Regions from separate parts of the Yersinia massiliensis genome, predicted to be linked through region 1. Evidence: riboswitches for the same ligand, from Rfam matches in the RefSeq annotation. Region 1 holds a riboswitch; the other holds the start of a gene.

Region 1 (3,424 bases):
ACGGTGGCTTCAGACCACGCGCAATTGGGGCTGGAGTGTTGATAGCGATCACGCCAACCAATGCGCAACGCTTGCCGATAATCGGCTTGAATGAACCATGCTGCGGCACTGAGCAACAGCCAGCTCAAGCGAGCAGGCAGCCAGTTCGCCAGATCATCCATACGTGCCGACACATAACCGATCGCACGGTATTTTGGCGTTTTGTAGCCCACCATCGAATCAAGGGTGTTGACCGCTTTGTAAGCCATCGCCAGTGGTGCACCGCCTAACAGCAGGAAAAACAGTGGCGCAATGACGCCATCGACACTGTTCTCTGCCACCGTTTCGACGACGGCACGCGTCATTTGCGGTTTCTCCAGTTGGGAGGTATCCCGCCCCACAATCCATGACAGTTTCTCGCGGCTTTGCGCCAGTGAGCCGTGTTGCAGCGCGTCATAGACCAACAGCGCCGCTTCACTCAGGCAGCGCCCAGCCAGCAAGGTGTAAATCATCCACACTTGCGCGACCCAACCGAGCCAAGGGTGAATCTGGGTCATCAGCCATAAAAATCCCCAGCTCACGCCCCAAGTCACGCCCACCACCACCAGCCATAACAATGCACCGCCCCATTTCAGCGCACGCTCGCTGCGGCAAACCGACCGAATCGCCCGTTGCAATACCGTGATCATGTTGCCAATCCAGCGCACCGGATGCGGCCAGTGCGGCGGGTCGCCGAGCCAGCTATCGAGCAGAAAAGCCACAAACCACGCCGCGAGTGTCATAGCAGACTCCGAGCGGCATTTAGCCAACCGTTGAGCAAACCGGGACGTTGGGCGAAGTGAATATGCAGGTAACTGGCTTGGGTACGTTGCACTTGATAACCGCTGTGCCAGCGTTGAATGGCAACACCATCACGCCACTTGCTGCTGTCAAAGACCGGTGTCAAGGTGCTGGTGAAATCGGAGTAATGGAATTCATGGCCGCGTAGCGTCTCGCCTTGCGCGGCTAAAAGGGTGTCAGTACGCGCCTGTGCTTGGCAGTAACCAAAACGCGTCAGGCGTTTTCCCATATGGCTTTCACCGGCCAGAATGCCGACCATCCTATGGTGCTGCGCATCCGCATCCGTTAGCCCTTCGCCCAGATACATCAAGCCACCACATTCGGCATACAAGGGAATTTGTTGGTGATGGGCTTGCCGTAACGCGCTGTGCATGGCGGTGTTCGCAGCCAGTTTGGCGGCGTGCACTTCCGGATAGCCACCACCGAGATAGATCATTTGGCAATCGGGCAATTGGCGGTCATGAAGTGGACTGAAACGTTGGATGCGCACCCCAGCTTGCTCGAGTAAATCAAGGTTATCGGGGTAATAGAAATTGAAGGCTTCATCATCGGCTAGCGCCAATGTCAGGCCCTCAGCCAGTGCTTGCGGCGGCAATGTTGGTGGGGTTCCTGCTGGCAACGTCGCGCACTGGGTCAGTGCTAATAGCCGGTCGAGATCAATCGTTTCCTCGATTTGCTGCGCCAGCCGTTGCCAGCGCGGATCGCTGTCAGGTTGCAGACGTTGATTTGGCCTCGAACCATCGCGCTCTTGCGCAGGGACCAGCCCGAGATGGCGTGATGGCAAGGCGACATCATCCATCACTGGCACACGGCCCAACACAGGGATACCGCAATAGTGTTCGATAGCGTGGCGCAGCAGTTGGTAATGACTATCAGAATTAACGCGGTTGACGATCACCCCGGCAATCACCAAATCAGGGTCAAACTGGCAGAAACCCATCACGGTAGCCGCCACCGAGGTTGATACCGCTTTGCCGTCCACCAGTAAGATAACCGGACACCCCAATTGCTTCGCCATCGCGGCACTGCTGCAATAGTTGGGATCGGTGCCGTAACCGTCATACAGCCCCATGACACCTTCAATCACCGCCACATCGGCATGGCGCATATGCTGGTTATACAGCCCATTTAAGGTTTCAACCGGCAACATAAAGGCATCAAGATTGCGGGACATCACACCGCTCACTGCGCTATGCCAACCGGTGTCGAGGTAATCAGGCCCCACCTTGAACGGCTGTACCGACAGCCCACGCGCCATCAACGCGCGCAGCAGACCGAGCGTCACGGTGGTTTTACCGCATCCGCTACCGGTTCCTGCGATGATAAAGGCTTGTTTGCCAGACCGTTGCATAAAAAAATCCCGCCATTTCAAGCGGGATCTGCAGTGTCAAAAAGGTGCGCCAACGCATCGTCGCCGCTGCGCGCATCTGATGACAACCCGCTTCCCACCGAAGGAGTTGAATATCGTTTACCGATCTGGCTGGTCTTCTGGCTTAGCGTCATCCTCTCCCGCACCTTCCCAATCCGGTGGATCAGTGGTTACAGCGGGGTCGTCAGCATCACAGCAGCGGGGGCTGCGGGGGATTGTCACCCCCTTCCCAGTTATGCTTTAGCGCATAACATGACCATTTCGGTATATAAAATTTCTTATTTCGTTATTTATTTTATCTCTTTATTTACACTGTTATAACAGTGCATTTATGAATGAGTATCTTATTAGCGTGCCATAAAATTAATATACGCCTTTCTGTTCATAAAAAATGGTGAATTTCATTTTTTGATGATGATTTTTTTGCATGCGCATATGAAATTATTGTCATCAACACCAAAATTACCATTTAAAAACAGACAACTACACTTGAATTATCATTTTCTAGAATAACAAATTATTGTCATTAATTTTTTTAAAAACTTAATTTTTCGATGACAATTTAAAATAGAAAATCAAAACTGACTACATAATTGAATAATATTAAATCAATATTGTCTATTCCATTTCGTTACGATCAGAAGAGAGCGAACGAAATACCTGTGGAGTCACATTATAAGTTTGCCGAAACACCTTGCAGAAATAGCTGGTTTGCGAAAAACCCAGATTCTTGGCAATACTGGCAATGCTCCAATCGCTGTGTTGTAGCATCTCTCTAGCATTGGCCATTCGCTGTTGGTTTACCCACGCATTAAAGCCGATGCCCTGATATTTTTTGAATAGCTTGCTGAAATAATAGGGGCTGAGATACACCTTGCTCGCCACATCTTCCAAGCGTAGCTCTTCCGACAAATGGGTATCAATGTAGCGTAAAACTTTTTTCATTTTGCTGTCGTGAGGATGCACAGGCCGCGCTCGACCGGGATCTTTACTGCCCATGTTGTCATTGATCACCACAAAGTTAAGGTGTTTTTTCAGGCAGTTCTCAACGATCAGCTTCAGTAAGTCCGCAGAGGCAATCACCCGCGAGAAATCCATGATCGGGACATTGTGGAATTCATCCATCAACGCGGGATTCTGCTGCCAGTGGTTATCCACATTGAGGATATCAATCAGATAGACATCCGAGTGCAACCGCACTTGCCCGCACAACACGAACCCGACCAGATGGCCGGC
Region 2 (3,424 bases), 2.0 Mb from region 1:
ATTTAGTGCGTTTGTGCCTTTTTCAATTTTTCCGCTAATTACATTAATATTGGCGGTTTATTGCTTACATCAGCGTTATCTCCATTTTGCGATGCCGCAAGGATTACCACTGTTAGTTTCGGCTTGCTTCCTATTGGGGATTTTATTGTATAGCGCCATTGTACGGGTCGAGCATCCGGCGATTGGCTCTAATTTTCTCCCCTCTATTCTTAGTGTGGCCTTGGTATTTTGGATTTTGTTCAGGCTAAAAGCACGGAAATCGGCACAGGCAGACTCGGAAATCGGGTCGGATAATACGGAAAACCATTCACCGCAGTAATCGCGTATGGCCTATGAGGCGTAACGAGTCAATGTGCCGTTGGGAGTCCAACGGCATCTATTCATCAGTGTAGATAGCTTAGCGGCAGCTAGTCGCGCTTTTCTAGCAAGACCCCGCACTCCATATGATGGGTATAGGGGAACTGATCGAACAGTGCTAAGCGGCTGATTTTATGAGTGTGCTGTAACTGTTCAAGGTTGGCACACAGTGTCTCGGGGTTGCAAGAAATATACAGGATACGCGGATAAGCTTGCACCAACTTGACGGTTTCATCATCCAACCCACTACGCGGCGGATCGACAAAAATGGTTTCGCAGTTATAGCCGCTCAAATCAATGCCCTTCAGGCGATTAAACTCACGAACACCTTGCATTGCTTGGGTGAATTCTTCCGCGGACATGCGGATTATCTGCACGTTATCAATGTGATTAGCCGCGATATTATACTGAGCCGCTGCTACTGAGGGTTTGGCTATCTCAGTCGCCAGCACCCGATCAAAATTACGCGCCAGTGCCAACGAGAAGTTGCCATTACCGCAGTACAACTCCAGTAAATCCCCACTGGCATGCTGAGTGACATCAAGCGCCCATTCCAACATATGAATATTCACCGCGGCATTTGGCTGCGTGAAGCTATTTTCGACCTGACGATAGATCATCTCGCGGCCAGCGACCGGCAACACTTCGTCGATATAGTCGTGGTCCAACATGATTTTGGTTTTCGATGCTCGCCCAATCAACTGCAGGTCAAAGCCTTGTTCGCGAAGCTGATCACGTAACGCCAATGCCTTTTGTTGCCATTCTTCATCTAACTGACGGTGATACAGCAAAGAGGCGATCAGTTTCCCGCTTAGGGTAGATAAGTAATCAATCTGGAACAATTTACGGCGCAAAACAGGTTCGGCTCTGATAGCCGTCATCAAGGCGCTCATCAGACGATTGATGAGCAAGCTGGCTACAGGGAATTGCTCGACCCGAATGCGCTGCTTGGTCTGTTGGTCAAACATGATGTGGTACAAATCGTCTTCATCGTGCCAAACGCGAAACTCTGCCCGCATGCGGTAATGTTCAGCAGGCGAACGGAATATCTCGGGAGCGGGTGCCTGAAACGGCAACATCATTGCCTGAAGACGGGCGGATTTCTCTGCCAATTGGTGATCATAGCCGTCAGTCGGCAGGATGTTGTGAGTCATGTTTCTTCTCGTTTGAGCATAATAAAGAGTGTTATTCCTGCGGATTGTAGGGAAAGTGGCCCTGATGTCCAGTTTTGTTCTATTTATTCATCATGAGAATAATGGAAGTCTAGACATCCATTTTACTTAATCGTAACATTGCGGTCCGGCCTCATGCTGTACTTAAACACCTAAGAGTTAAAAGGGAATCCGGTGTAAATCCGGAGCTGACGCGCAGCGGTAAGGGGAAGTCACGGCGATAGGTTTCAACCAGACACTGTCCGCAAGGACGGGAAGTCATCGCCCGCTCTTTTTTTAGAGATCCCAAGCCCGAAGACCTGCCGGTATAACGTCGCAATATTCGTGGTCGTCGCGTACTACCGGCCATGGCTCTGCGGCATCCGCCAATTGAGTTTGGATGCTTTATGATAATTAAAAAATATACGCTGTTCACAGCCCTCTCTGTGACGGCATTTTCTGGCTGGGCGCAGAACAACACCACGACGAGTAATAATGACGAAATGGTGGTGACAGCCAGCCGTTTCAAACAGCCTGTTTCCACCGTATTAGCACCCACTGATGTAGTGACCCGAGATGATATTGATCGCTGGCAGGCCAAAAGCCTCAATGAAGTGATGCGCCGTTTACCGGGTGTCGATATCGCTCAGACTGGCGGGATGGGGCAAGGCTCTTCCGTTTATATTCGCGGCACTGAGGCACGGCATGTTTTGGTGCTGGTTGATGGTATCCCCTTGGCACGTACCGGTATCGTCAACACTGCTAGCTTTAATCAGATACCCATCTCCTTGGTACAGCGAGTTGAGTATATTCGTGGGCCGCGCTCTGCCGTATATGGCTCGGGGGCGATTGGTGGCGTCATCAATGTGATCACGCAATCTGATAAAGAAGGCGTGCAGATAAATGCAGGTGTCGGTTCCAAAGGCTATCAGCAATATGATGGCAGCGTGCGCCACCGCTTTGGCGATACATTAGCGACGATTGCAGGTGGGTATCAAACCACCAATGGCTTTAATATCAAGCCAGACTCTAATTATTCGGTAGACAGTGACCGAGACGGTTTTCGTAATAAAAATTTCTGGGCAGGATTGGATCATCAGTTCAACCAAGAGTTCTCTGGGTTTGTCCGAGGTTATGGCTACACCAATAGCACCGATTACGACGTCGGCAGTACCCCTTATCTGCCAGAATACAGTGGTGATAAAGAGCGTTTGTATAACCACACTTATGATGCTGGCTTGCGTTATGCTTCAGGCGCTTACTCTTCTCAGTTCATTGCGAGTTACCAAAAATATAAAGATTACAATTACAGCAGCCAATTAGGCCGCTATGGGGTCGCCACCACGCTCGATGATATGGATCAGCGTAATCTGCAATGGGGCAACACTTATAGCTTTGAAAATGCGACGCTAAGCGCAGGGCTTGATTGGCAGCAGCAACGTTTGGCTTCATCCAACACTACTATTTCTGATACCTACAAGCGTGATAACACCGGTTTATATCTGACTGGGCAGCAGAAGTTCGATAGCGTCACACTTGAAGCCTCTGGCCGTGCAGATAAAGATGAGCAGTTTGGTTGGCATGAGACATGGCAAACAGCCGCTGGCTGGGAATTCGTTCCTGATTATCGTTTGACGTTATCTTACGGTACCGGCTTCTTGGCACCATCCTTGGGTCAACAGTACGGCGCGCAGCGCTTCAGCCCACGGATTGAACCCAACAGTAACCTTAAACCGGAAGAGTCTCGCCAATGGGAAGCGGGATTAGAAGGGGTGACGGGGCCGGTTGACTGGCGCTTATCGGCTTATCACAACAAAATTGAAAATCTGATCGATTACTACTCTGACCCGTTGACCTACATTGGGCAATATTACAATGTTAACTCTGCGACCATAAAAGGTGTGGAATGGACCGGA

The links. Region 1 has a riboswitch for cobalamin ahead of DA391_RS08165 (cobyrinate a,c-diamide synthase). Riboswitches for the same ligand answer to the same signal wherever they lie in the genome.
Region 2: linked by a shared signal. The riboswitch ahead of btuB (TonB-dependent vitamin B12 receptor BtuB) and the one ahead of DA391_RS08165 (cobyrinate a,c-diamide synthase) in region 1 are both predicted to bind cobalamin.

The regions. Positions count from the first base shown of each region.
Region 1 is NZ_CP028487.1:1,781,761-1,785,184, reverse strand. Features, by position in the region: gene cbiB (adenosylcobinamide-phosphate synthase CbiB) at 1-761, opposite strand, end outside; gene DA391_RS08165 (cobyrinate a,c-diamide synthase) at 758-2,170, opposite strand; cobalamin riboswitch at 2,281-2,464, opposite strand; gene pocR (transcriptional regulator PocR) at 2,807-3,424, opposite strand, start outside.
Region 2 is NZ_CP028487.1:4,768,635-4,772,058, reverse strand. Features, by position in the region: gene DA391_RS22205 (YijD family membrane protein) at 1-319, shown strand, start outside; gene trmA (tRNA (uridine(54)-C5)-methyltransferase TrmA) at 408-1,511, opposite strand; cobalamin riboswitch at 1,641-1,850, shown strand; gene btuB (TonB-dependent vitamin B12 receptor BtuB) at 1,916-3,424, shown strand, end outside.